3 regions of the Sphingobium sp. FW305-3-2-15-F-TSA7 genome follow, and region 3 is predicted to be linked to each of the others. Evidence: riboswitches for the same ligand, from Rfam matches in the RefSeq annotation. Region 3 holds a riboswitch; each other region holds the start of a gene.
What was found. A riboswitch is a leader RNA that binds a small molecule or an ion and turns the genes downstream of it on or off. The one in region 3 is predicted to bind cobalamin.
Positions count from the first base shown of each region.

Region 1: linked by a shared signal. The riboswitch ahead of AC3WN8_RS23935 (TonB-dependent receptor plug domain-containing protein) and the one ahead of AC3WN8_RS00730 (TonB-dependent receptor plug domain-containing protein) in region 3 are both predicted to bind cobalamin.
Region 2: linked by a shared signal. The riboswitch ahead of metE (5-methyltetrahydropteroyltriglutamate--homocysteine S-methyltransferase) and the one ahead of AC3WN8_RS00730 (TonB-dependent receptor plug domain-containing protein) in region 3 are both predicted to bind cobalamin.

Region 1 is NZ_JBYSZM010000035.1:73,237-77,242, forward strand. Features, by position in the region: gene AC3WN8_RS23930 (polysaccharide biosynthesis protein) at 1-942, opposite strand, end outside; cobalamin riboswitch at 1,222-1,417, shown strand; gene AC3WN8_RS23935 (TonB-dependent receptor plug domain-containing protein) at 1,499-3,403, shown strand; gene AC3WN8_RS23940 (ABC transporter substrate-binding protein) at 3,400-4,006, shown strand, end outside.
Region 2 is NZ_JBYSZM010000007.1:154,275-158,280, reverse strand. Features, by position in the region: gene AC3WN8_RS07535 (hypothetical protein) at 1-62, shown strand, start outside; gene AC3WN8_RS07530 (TorF family putative porin) at 64-786, shown strand; gene AC3WN8_RS07525 (hypothetical protein) at 889-1,566, opposite strand; cobalamin riboswitch at 1,734-1,951, shown strand; gene metE (5-methyltetrahydropteroyltriglutamate--homocysteine S-methyltransferase) at 2,069-4,006, shown strand, end outside.
Region 3 is NZ_JBYSZM010000001.1:147,581-151,586, reverse strand. Features, by position in the region: gene AC3WN8_RS00730 (TonB-dependent receptor plug domain-containing protein) at 1-1,356, opposite strand, end outside; cobalamin riboswitch at 1,500-1,693, opposite strand; gene AC3WN8_RS00725 (phytanoyl-CoA dioxygenase family protein) at 1,721-2,413, opposite strand; gene AC3WN8_RS00720 (ABC transporter ATP-binding protein) at 2,410-3,183, opposite strand; gene AC3WN8_RS00715 (FecCD family ABC transporter permease) at 3,177-4,006, opposite strand, start outside.

The DNA.
Region 1 (4,006 bases), on a different contig from region 3:
ATGCGCGGGGTCGGAAGCGATGATCTGCCGGCAGAGCTCGCTGCCGATCGAACCACCCGCTCCCGTCACCATGACGGTCTCGCCGCGAATATTCCGGACAAGCAATCGAGGATCAGGAACGACGCGGCCGCGCCCAAGCAGATCCTCAATATCGACATCGTGCAAATCGGAAACGTGAACACGCCCGTGAACCAGATCGATCATCCCCGGCAAAGTCTGGATCTTGACCGGTAAGCTCGTTAGCGATTCGATGATCTCATTGCGCCGGCGTCGGGACGCGGACGGCATTGCAAGCAGGATATGAGAAATGCCAAGCCGCGCCACGTCCGCCGCGACGGATTCCCTTGAAAAGACGGGTCGTCCGTCGACGGTCTGCCCCACAAGATTGGAACTGTCGTCGATATATCCGCGCAGTTCCATCTGCCCTCCCTGACGCAAAGCCGAGGCAAGCTGCCGGCCGGCGGAACCAGCTCCGTAAATCAACACATTCGGTTTGGCCGCCGGTGCCGATCCGTTCTCGGACAGGCGGAACAATTGCACGGTGAGTGCACGGGAGCCAATGACGAGCAGGAACAATATGACCGGCTGGAGCAGGCCGATGGTCCGCGGCACGCCGGGGATTCCATATAGTGTAAACAACCCCGCATAAGGGATCGCAAAAAGAACGATGCCACGCCCAATGGTGAGTATGGAGAGCGGACCGACGTGCCGAAAAACGGCGCGATAAATATGAATGCCCCAGAATATGGGCACACATAGGAAGATCGACATTCCGGTCGCGAGGAGCAGTGGTCTCGTAACCTCCGGTATGAATCCGAGCCGGAGATACAGCGCGATCACCATCGCCACGACGCAGCATGTCATGTCCGTCAGAATGACAAGAGCTTTCTTCACCGGGCGCGGCAACTCGGCCAAGAAGCTCAGAGGGAAGCGTTTGAACATGGCGTTCTCCACTCCCATCCAACTTTCAGCGACATGTCGGGACAGCAACAGATCTGCCAATTTTTCAGTATCTGAATATACACAACGGCACGATCAATCGAACAAACATCTCATTTTTCGGCATATTTTCTCGGACAACAGCAAATTATCAGTCGGTAGGCGATCAGAATTGCAGCGGTTGACGCTAGCAATGTTCATCGGTCTCGTCCACCGGCGCAAGACCGCAACGCCACCATTGCACAGACAAGAAAGGGTTGGCGTTCGACGTGCCGCACGGTTATGCGCCCGCTCATGACGGGTTCCCGGCGACGGGATCAAAAGGGAACGGGGTGCGGCTATGGCCGAAGCCTCGGCAGCCCCCGCTACTGTAACCGGCGAGCCATCGTGCCACATGCCACTGGAGCAATCCGGGAAGGCGGCACGAACAAGGCGTTGACCCGGGAGCCAGGAGACCTGCCCGTCATCGTCGTTCTTCCACACGGGCGGGGTGCACCGGGCGGGCGAGGTCTTCCTCGTTTGGCGACATCGTGACGTCGTTGAACGAAGGGACATATCCGTGAAGACCATATCGACTCTCGCCATCATTCTCGCCACCGCGTCTCCTGCGCTGGCCAATGATGCCTCCGCCGACGCCAGCGCCGACATCGTCATCACCGCGATCGGCGCCGCGCAGGATGCCGACGAGACCGGCCAGGCCGTCACCGTCATCGACCGCGCCGCGATCGAGCGCAGCCAGGCAGTGATCGCGACCGATCTGCTGATGCGCACGCCCGGCGTTTCGGTGACGCGTACCGGCGGCCCCGGTTCGGTGACGGCGGTGCGCATCCGCGGCGCCGAGGACGGCCAGACGCTCGTCCTGATCGACGGGGTGCGCGTCGGCGATCCGTCGGCGCCGTCGGGCGCCTATGATTTCGGCAATCTGATGATCGGCAACATCGACCGGATCGAAGTCGTGCGCGGCCCCAATTCGGTGCCCTGGGGCAGCCAGGCGCTGGGCGGCGTGGTCAACATCCTGACGGCACGCCCGAGCGAAGGGTTCCAGGCCCGTGCCCGCGCCGAATACGGATCCTATGACAGCGCCAACGCCACTGCCCTGATCTCGGGCAGCAGCGGCGCCTTTTCCGGCTCGATCGGCGGCAACTGGTTTCGCACCGACGGCGTGTCGCAATTTGCCGGCGGCACCGAGCGTGACGGCTATCGACAGTATAGCGCCAATGCCCGGCTCGGCATCGCGCTCGGCGAGAATTTCGACGTCGATCTGCGTGGCAGCTTCGCCGACAGCCGCACCGATCTCGACGGTTTCGCGCCTCCGACCTACGCCTTTGGCGATACCAACGAATATTCGACCGCGCAGGAGATCTACGGCTATGCCGGGATCAACGCCCGCCTGTTCGACGGACGGCTGAAGAACCGCCTCGCCTTCACCATCGCCGACATCGATCGCGACAATTTCAATCCCGATTTCGGCACGACACCGACCTTCCTTGCGCGCGGCCGTACCGAACGCTTCGAATATCAGGGCGATCTGACGTTGTCGGAGATGTTCCGCGCGGTCTTCGGTGCCGAGACCGAGACGTCGAAACTGTTCACCGACGACGGTTTCTCGCCGTCCGCCGCCAAGACCGGGATCGACAGCATCTATGGCCAGATCGTGATCAAGCCGGTCGCTGCGCTGACATTGACCGGTGGCGTCCGTCACGACGATCATGAGCAATTTGGCGGCCACACCACGATCGGCGCCAATGCGGCTCTGAAACTGGGCACCGGCACATTGCTGCGCGCCAATTATGGCGAGGGCTTCAAGGCGCCGACATTGTTCCAGCTCGACGACAGCATCACCGGCTACGGCAATCCGCTGCTCCGCCCCGAACAGGCGAAGAGCTATGATGTCGGCATCGAACAGACATTGCTCGATGGCGCGCTGGTTGCCGGCGTCACCCTGTTCCAGCGCCGTACCCGCAACCAGATCGATTTCATCTCCTGCATCGCGCCGCTCACCGGCATCTGTGCCAATCGCCCCTTCGGTACCTATGACAATATTGCGAAGGCACGCGCCAAGGGCCTGGAATTCCTGCTGGAGATGAAGCCGGTCGAGGCGTTGAATTTCACCGCATCCTACAGCTTCACCGATGCGGAGAACCGCACGCCGGGCGCCAATTTCGGCAATGATCTCGCCCGTCGCCCGCGCCACAGCGTCAGCGTGTCGGCGGATTATACGCCGATGGAGGGGCTCAGCCTGGGTGCGGACATACTGCATGTCGGCGACAGCTTCGACAATGCGGCGAACAGCGTCCGGCTCGATTCCTATGTGCTGACCGGTATCCGCGCCGCCTATACGATCGATGGGCGCTTCACTCTGTACGGTCGCGTCGATAACCTGTTCGACGTGAAATATCAGACCGCCGCACGATATGGGACATTGGGCCGCGCCGCCTATGTCGGCGTCCGGGCGGGATTTTGACAATCTCCGCGCGCTGGTTGCCGATGCTCCTGCCGCTCGCGGGATGCTCGGCCGCCGGCGCGCCGGATGCGCGACACGCACGCATCGTTTCGACCAATCCGTGCGCCGACGCGATCCTGATGGAAATCGCCCCGCATGATCGGATCGCGGCGATCAGCCATTATTCGCGCGATCCGACCTCGAGCTCGATCGATCCGGCGCTGGCCCGCCGTTTCCGCGCCACGGCGGGCACCGCGGAAGAGGTCGTCACCCTGGCGCCCGACCTCGTCATTTTCGGCAGTTTCGAGCCCGCTGCGTCGCGCGGCGCCTATGCTCGCGCCGGCATCCGCACGCTCGCCATCGACGTACCGTCGACACTGGCGGGCGCGCGCGCGCAAGTGATGACGATCGCAAATGCGATCGGCGAGCCGGCCCGCGGCCGCGCACTCGTCGCCCGGATCGACGCCGCCGCGGTCGCCGCGGCCCCACCACCGGGTAGCGTGCCTGTCCCCGCCTTGCTCTGGCATGGCGGCGGGCTGGTCTCGGGCGCGGGCACGCTCGACGATTCGCTGATGCGTCAGGCGGGCTTTCGCAATGCCGCCGCCGATTACGGCCTCAGCTTCA
Region 2 (4,006 bases), on a different contig from region 3:
TTGCGGTCGCGGAGCGTGACCGGGCACCGCTGCTGGCCGAGCTGGACGCGGTCAACAATTAGGATGAAGTGGCGTGCAGCGGCGATCCTGGCGTGCAGCGCGTGGCTGGGCGTCGCCGCGCCGGCCTTTGCGCAGACCGAGGATGGCCCGTCATTGTCGCTCGAGGCGGCAAGCGACGAGCGTCGGCGCGGATTGAGCTGGAGCGACGGCGAACCGGTCGTGCGGGCGACGCTGTCGGTGCCGGTGGCCGGCGCTGTTTCCCTCGACGCCACGGCCGTCACGCTTTGGGGCAGCGATCGTCATCGCGGGGCCGACGCGGTTGTGGATGTGCAGGCGCGTTATACGCGGCAGCTGGGCGGATGGCGGCTGTCGGCGGACGCGACCTGGCATCTGTTCCCCGGTGCCGCGAACCAGGGCTATGCCGAGCTGGGGGCTGCCGCCGGGTTCCTGCTGGGCCCCGCGAGCATCGATGTTTTCACGCGCTATGCACCCGGCCAGGCCGCTATCGGCGGAGACAATCTCTATATCGGGACGGCGGTGGCGGTGGCGGTGCCGGGAACGCCATTGACGGTGTCGGGGCATGTCGGGCGATCGTCGGGCAAGGTCGATGACGGGCTTCGCGCCGCGCGGCTACGCCCCGACGGGCGATATTGGGATCATGGCGTGGCGATCGATTATCGCCGGGGCCGGTGGTCGGCCGCCTTGCGCTATGTCGACAGTTCCTTGCGCGATGGTGTCGGGCAGGGCGGAGCGACGGTGATCGGCAGCGTCGGTGTGACGTTTTAGAGTGATTTCGAGGCAGGTGGCATCATCTGCCGGCTCGGAAATCACGGTCGATAACGGAAAGTCCGAGTCAGATGCGGATATCGGGGGCTCGATGAGCGATACTCACCGTACCCCGACATAAGGCGATCTCTTTTCCCACAGATAGGCCGGCAGACTCCCCAGGGTCTGACGATAGACCGCCCTGCTGATCTGGAAGCGGAGATCCTTGCGGTTCAGGCTCAACCGCCGCCCCTGATACAGGCAGGATGGAAGCGCCGCGACGAACGAGTCCAGAATCTGCGCCTCTTTGCTCGAATCCTGGTCCGCGCGGATCAATCGGTCGCCAGCTTGCGGATCATGTGCGACGAGGCATTCTCCGGCCGCAGCGCCGGCGGACCAATTTTCGGTCTTCAGTGCGATCGCCTGGTCGAAAGAGGCTTGTTCCTCGGGCGCGAGCGGCCGTGCCGGCTGGGCCCGTCGTGCCATGTGCCGCACATAAAGTGCTTCGGCGATATGCGCGCCCAGGCGCAATTGCTGATCCGATCCCATTTGAGCCCCGGATTGTTCGAAGCATTGCGGGCTTGATCGCGCCAGATCCGCGAACGCGGCCTTTTCATCGTCGCTGCCCGGAATGGATTGCGCCAGACGTGCGCTCGCGGCTTGATCCTTGGAGATCAGGCAGCGGGACATTGCCGGTGTCGCGCCGACCGTTCTGGCCGGGGGCGGAGCGGAAAGCCGATCGCTCCGCGAAATGGCGGCGCCCGCATCGATCATGAAGGGCAGGGCGACAAGGAGGAGCATGCACAGAACCTGCCAGCGAAAGCGGAGATCGGCAAGCGGAGTCGTACGAATGCGAACTCCGCAATATCGCCGGATCGGGGCGCCGATGCAGGTGAAGCGCTCTCGCCAGTTAATATGACTGATATAAAGAATTCTTTATATATTGATTGACACGGTTTCGGGCGGCGCTATTCTGAGCCTGTCGAGGTTCTCCGCGTCGTGCTTGCGTCGCGGAGCTAAGACGGGAAGCCGGTGACGTCCCTTGGGATCAGTCCGGCGCTGCCCCCGCAACTGTGAGCGGTGAGTGGCGGTCCAATTCGTGTCACTGATCCGGCAAGGGATTGGGAAGGCCGGACCGCCATGTCGACCCGCGAGCCAGGAGACCTGCCTCGTCAGATAACGTCCTCCGGCGGGGTGCCCGGTCAGGCCGCATGCATGGCTGCGCCCGGACTTGTCCATCGGGCGCGGAGCCCCATGCGCGCGTGTCCGGCCATGCCCTTGCCCCAAGCAAGGTTTGAAGACGATGACCGCAACCGTTGCCACTCTCGGTTTCCCGCGTATCGGCCCCCGGCGCGAGCTGAAATTCGCGCTCGAAAGCTATTGGGCGGGCAAGAGCGATGCTGCCGCGCTCGGGACGGCGGCGCAGGGGCTGCGCGCCGCCGCCTGGGCGCGGCAGAAAGCGATCGGCGCCGATATCCTGCCGTCGGGCGATTTCTCGCTTTACGATCATGTGCTCGACACCAGTGCGATGCTGGGCGCGGTGCCGGCGCGCTATGGCTGGACGGGCGGGGCGGTCGGCCTCGACGTCTATTTCGCGATGGCGCGCGGCGCGCAGACTGCCGGGCATGCGGGCTGCGTGCACGCGCTCGATAGCACCGCGCAGGAAATGACCAAATGGTTCGACACCAACTATCATTATATGGTGCCCGAACTTCATGCGGGGCAGCGCTTCGCATTGTCGTCGACCCGGATCCTCGATGCGTTCGCCGAGGCCAGGGCGCTCGGTTACAGGACCCGCCCGGTGCTGTTGGGTCCCGTCACTTTCCTGACATTGGCGAAAGGCCGCGACGTCGCACCCTTGTCGCTGCTCGATGCGGTGCTGCCGGTCTATGAGGATGTGCTGTGGAAGCTGCACGAAATGGGCGCCGACTGGGTGCAGATCGACGAGCCCTGCCTGGTGCTCGACCTCGATGACGCACAGCGCACGGCATTGCGGGCGGCCTATGCACGGCTCGCGACCAAGGGACCGAAGCTGATGCTCGCCACCTATTTCGGCGCGCTCGGCGACAATCTGCCGCTGGCCGCCGAGTTGCCGGTGCACGGGCTGCATGTCGACCTGGTGCGTGCGCCCGAACAGCTCGATGACGTGCTCGCGGCGGTGCGGCCCAATTTGCTGCTGTCGCTTGGGCTGGTCGACGGGCGCAATGTCTGGCGTGCCGATCTCGAAGCGCTGCTCGACCGGATCGAGCCCGTTGCCGCCGTGCGCGACGTCGTGCTCGCGCCCTCCTGCTCGTTGCTGCACACCCCGGTCGATCTTGCGCTCGAAACCGCGCTCGACGACGAGGTGAAGCAATGGCTGGCCTTTGCGGTCCAGAAGATCCGCGAACTCGCGCTGCTGGCGAAGGCGCTGAACGAGGGGCGGGACAGCGTCGCCGTCGAACTCGCGGACTCGCGCGATGCGGTGCGATCGCGCAAGGCGTCTCCGCTCATCCATGATCCGGCGGTGTCGCGCCGCGTCGCCGCCGTCGATATCGCGATGACGCAGCGCGGTTCGCCCTTTGCGGCGCGCAAGGAAACGCAGCAGGCGCGACTGGGGCTGCCCGCCTTTCCGACGACGACGATCGGATCCTTCCCGCAGACCGCCGAGGTCCGCAAGGCGCGCGCGGCCCATATCCGCGGCGAGATCGACGATGCCGCTTATGACCGCTTCCTGCGGATCGAGACCAGGGCCGCGATCAAGTGGCAGGAGGAGATCGGCCTCGACGTGCTCGTCCATGGCGAGTTCGAACGCAACGACATGGTCCAATATTTCGGCGAGCAGCTTTCGGGTTTCGCCTTCACGCGCAGCGCCTGGGTGCAAAGCTATGGTTCGCGCTGCGTGCGGCCGCCGATCCTTTATGGCGACGTGTCGCGGCCCAGGGCGATGACCGTCGACTGGTGGCGCTATGCGCAGGGCCAGACCGACCGGCCGATGAAGGGCATGCTGACCGGCCCCGTCACGATCCTCAACTGGTCCTTCGTGCGCGACGACCAGCCGCGCGCCGAAAGTTGCCGGCAGATCGCGCTGGCGATCCGCGACGAGGTGATCGATCTCGAAGCGGCCGGCGCGAAGGTGATCCAGATCGACGAGGCGGCGCTGCGCGAAGGGCTGCCGATCCGCCGGGCGGACTGGCCGGCCTATCTCGACTGGGCGGTCGAATGTTTCCGCCTGGCGGCCTCGGGCGTGCGCGACGAGACCCAG
Region 3 (4,006 bases):
CGCTTCCCAGCCCTTGGAGGTTTCGGGGCGCAGCGCGGCATTCCCGTACTGGCTGCCGAGTTGATACAGCGTCGGCGCCTTGAAGCCTTCGCCATAGCTCGCCCGGACAAGCGTCATATCGTCGAACAGCGACAGCACGGCACCGCCGCCGAACACGGTGTTGCCGCCGAAGCGGTCATGATCGTCGTGGCGGATGCCGGCATTAACCGTCAGCGGCGCCACGATCCGGGCCGAAAGCTGGGCATAGACGCTGTCGAGCCGCGCACGCGCGCGGATCGGCGCCGGGATCGCGGCGGTGGGGCTGGCCGGGATCGTCGCATAGTTGCGGAAGCGCGTATCCTCGCGCTCCACCCCGAAGCTCGCCTGCCAGCCCTCGGCGATCGTCGCGGTGCCCTGATATTCGTAGCGCTTCGCCCAGCCGGTGCTGTCGAGATTGCGCGGCCGGGCGCGGCGCGGATCGAAGCCGTCGCGATCGGTCTGGGTCGCGGAGACGGCGAAGCGGTTGACCAGCCTGCCGCCGAACAGCGGCACGACGATGCCGGCATAGCCGAACGCTTCCTCGCTGAGATTATAGGCGGGCGTATCGGCGGTGGTGGCGTCGATATCGACGCGCCCCGTCGAGTAGAGGCCGCGCAGATCGATCATCGCGCCGTCGCCGAGATCGATATTGAGTCGGGCATTGCCGCCACGATTGCGATAGCCGTCGCGCTCGGTCGCGCCGACGCGTGGCGACAGCGCGCTGATGCCGTCGGTGACGAAATTGAAGCCGGCGACGCGGAACCGCACGGGCCCGATGCTGCCGCCGATGCCGGCACGTGCGCTCACCGTCTCGCGCGAGCCCGCCTCGATATCGAAGCTCGCTTCGAGCGGACGGTCGGGCAAGGCGGTCACGATGTTGACGACGCCGCCGATCGCCTGGCTGCCCCACAGGATCGACTGCGGCCCACGCAATATCTCGATGCGCGCAGTATCGCCGATCATGAGGTTGGCGAAATTATAGCCGCCGCCCGTCGACGACGGATCGTTCAACTTGACGCCGTCGATCACCACCACGGTCTGGTCGCTGTCGGCGCCACGAATACGGACGCCGGTCGACGTGCCATAGCCGCCATTGCGCGTGATCGTGATGCCGGGTGTCCGCACCAGCAGGTCGGAGACGATCACCGCCTGCGATGCGTCGATCGCGGCCTTGTCGATCACGGTCAGCGATGCCGGCACCTGATCGGCGGTGACGGGAAGGCGCGTCGCGGTGACGACGATTGCCTCGCCGCCCTCGTCGATGGGGGATGGAGCCTCATCCTGCGCATAGGCGGCGGTCGAGAGCAATAGCGGGAGAAACGAAATGGACTTCAACATTGAGCGGCGTACCCCGGACAAATGGGCCGCGCTCAAGCGGAGTCATGCTGCCGAACGGGCATGCATCGACCCCCGCGAAAACGCGGTCCGTGCATGTCGTCGCTCGGGTTTACCCCCGTCCGCTCGGCACACCCTGTCCGCGCGAAAGACGACCGCGACGGGCAGGTCTCCTGGCTTGCGGGTCAATGCCGGTTCGTGCCGCCTTCTCAGGATCCTGGGGATCCCAATGGCATATGGCCCGATGGCTCGCCGCTCACAGTTGCAGGGGCAGCCGGGGTCTCGAACCCCGTTCCCTTTTCATCCCCGTCCCCGGGGAACCTTTCGCGGGTCCGGCATTAAGTCCGATGCTGCGGTGCGTCAACGCTCATCCCGCCTTGAACCAGATGACAAGCGCGAAGCGCGCGGCGCCCACCACCGGCAGCGTGCGGTGCGGGGTGAAGCGGTCGAGGAACAGCACGGTGCCCGCAGGACAATCGGGCTGGACACGCGGCAGGCCGGCAAGCGTCTCTTCAGGGATAGCGAAGCCATCGTCGCGCCGATGCAGGAAAGGCGTGGATCGTCTGCCGGGTACGACATCCAGCCCGCCATTGCCCGGGCCGGCATCGCTCAATGGCATCCACGCGGTGATGCGGACGCGGCCGCAACTCGTCCCGTCATCGATCGCGACATCCGAATGCCAGTCATGACGATGCTCGGGAAACGCCGCGATGCTGGCGCGGACGCGCATGACCGATCCAGCGATCGGCCGGTCCGCGAGCCGCGCGGCGGTATCGAGAAGCATGGGGCTGCCGGCCAGCGCGGCAAGGCGCGGCCCGCGATGCGCATCGGTACAGATCGCGACGCGCAGCAGATTGGCATAGGACCGCTCGGCCGCCGCGATGCGATCGAGCCTGTCGCCCAGCGGCACATCGGGCAGGCTGTGTTCGAACGGCATGTAGAGCGCACGCGCGACGCGATCGACCTGTTCGGCGATATCGTCGCGCGCCGCGCGGACGGTTTCCGGATCGAACAGCGGAACGGCGCAAAAACCCTGCGCGGCGAAGAGATCATCGGTCATAGCGGCTCCAGCGAACGGGCGATGGGCACGATCATCGGCGGGTCGATCATCGCGCTGATGCCGTAGACGCGGCGCAGGCGTTCGGCGGTCAGCACGTCGAGCGGCGCACCGTCGGCGACCAGCACGCCGCGATCCATCAACAGCAGGCGATCGCAATAACGCCCCGCCATGGTGAGATCGTGGAGCACCGTCACCACCAACGCCCCGGCGCACGCCTCACCTTGGAGCAGCGCCATGACGTCGATCTGATGCCCCGGATCGAGCGAGGCGAGCGGCTCGTCCGCCAACAGCGCGGGCGCCTCCACCGCCAGCGTCCGCGCCAGCAGCACGCGCGCGCGTTCGCCGCCCGACAATTCGGTCACCACCCGGCCGCGCAGCCCGGCGACGTCCGCGCGTTCGATCGCGCGTTCGACGGCATTGGTATCGGCCGGCGACATGGCGGACATCGGCGCCAGATGCGGCAGGCGGCCGAGGGCGACGAGTCGCTCCACCGTCAGCGGCCAGTGTAGCAACTGGCCCTGCGGCAGATAGGCGAGTTTGCGCGCGATCGCGCCGCGCGCCATCGCCGACACGGGCTCGCCATCCAGCGTCGCCGAACCCGATGCCAGCGGGACAAGCCCGAGCATCGCGCGCAACAGGCTCGATTTTCCGGCGCCGTTCGGCCCGATAATGCCGACAAGCGTGCCCGCGCCGAGCGTGGCGGAGACCGCGTCCACCGCCAGCCGGCGGCCGAGCCGGACACTCACCGCATCGAGGGAAAGGGTCACCATAAGCGGCGCTCCCGCATGAGATAGACAAGGAAGACGGGCACGCCGAGAAAGGCGGTCACCACGCCCAGCTTCAGTTCGACGTTGGACGGGATCAGCCGCACGCCGATATCGGCCAGCGTCAGCAGCGCCGCGCCGCCGAGCGCGGAAGGCAGCAGGATCGCGGAGGGGCTGCGGTCGGTCAGCGGACGGATCAGATGCGGCACGATCAGCCCGACAAAGCCGATCGATCCGGACACGGCGACCGCGCCACCGACCCCGATCGCGACGCCCAGCAGCAGGCGCAGGCGCGTAATCCGCAGGTCCGCCCCCAGGGCACGGGCACCGTCTTCGCCCAGGGTCAGCGCATCGAGCGCGCGGCCATCCGCGAGCAGCAGCGCGGCGCCGACCGTAATGCAGGGCAGCGCCACCCAGACGTGATGGAAGGACCGGTTCTCGATCGACCCCATCAGCCACGCCATGATCTCCATCGCGGCGAAGGGATTGGGCGAAAGATTGAGCGACAGGCTGATCGCCGCAGAGGCGAGCGTCGCGACCGCGATCCCGGCCAGGATCAGGGTCAGCGGGCTTTCCGATCGACCCGCCAGCACGAACAGCAGCGCCAGCGCCGCCAGGCCGGTGACGATCGCCAGCAGCGGCAGCATGACGGGATGGAGTTCGGCCAGCCCGAAATAGATGGCGCAGACCGCGCCCAGCGCCGCCGCGTTCGACGCGCCGAGCACCGACGGTTCGGCGAGCGGATTGCGCAGATAGCCCTGCAAGGCGGCGCCGGCGAGCCCGAGCATCGTGCCGACCGCCAGACCCAATATGGTTCGCGGCATGCGCA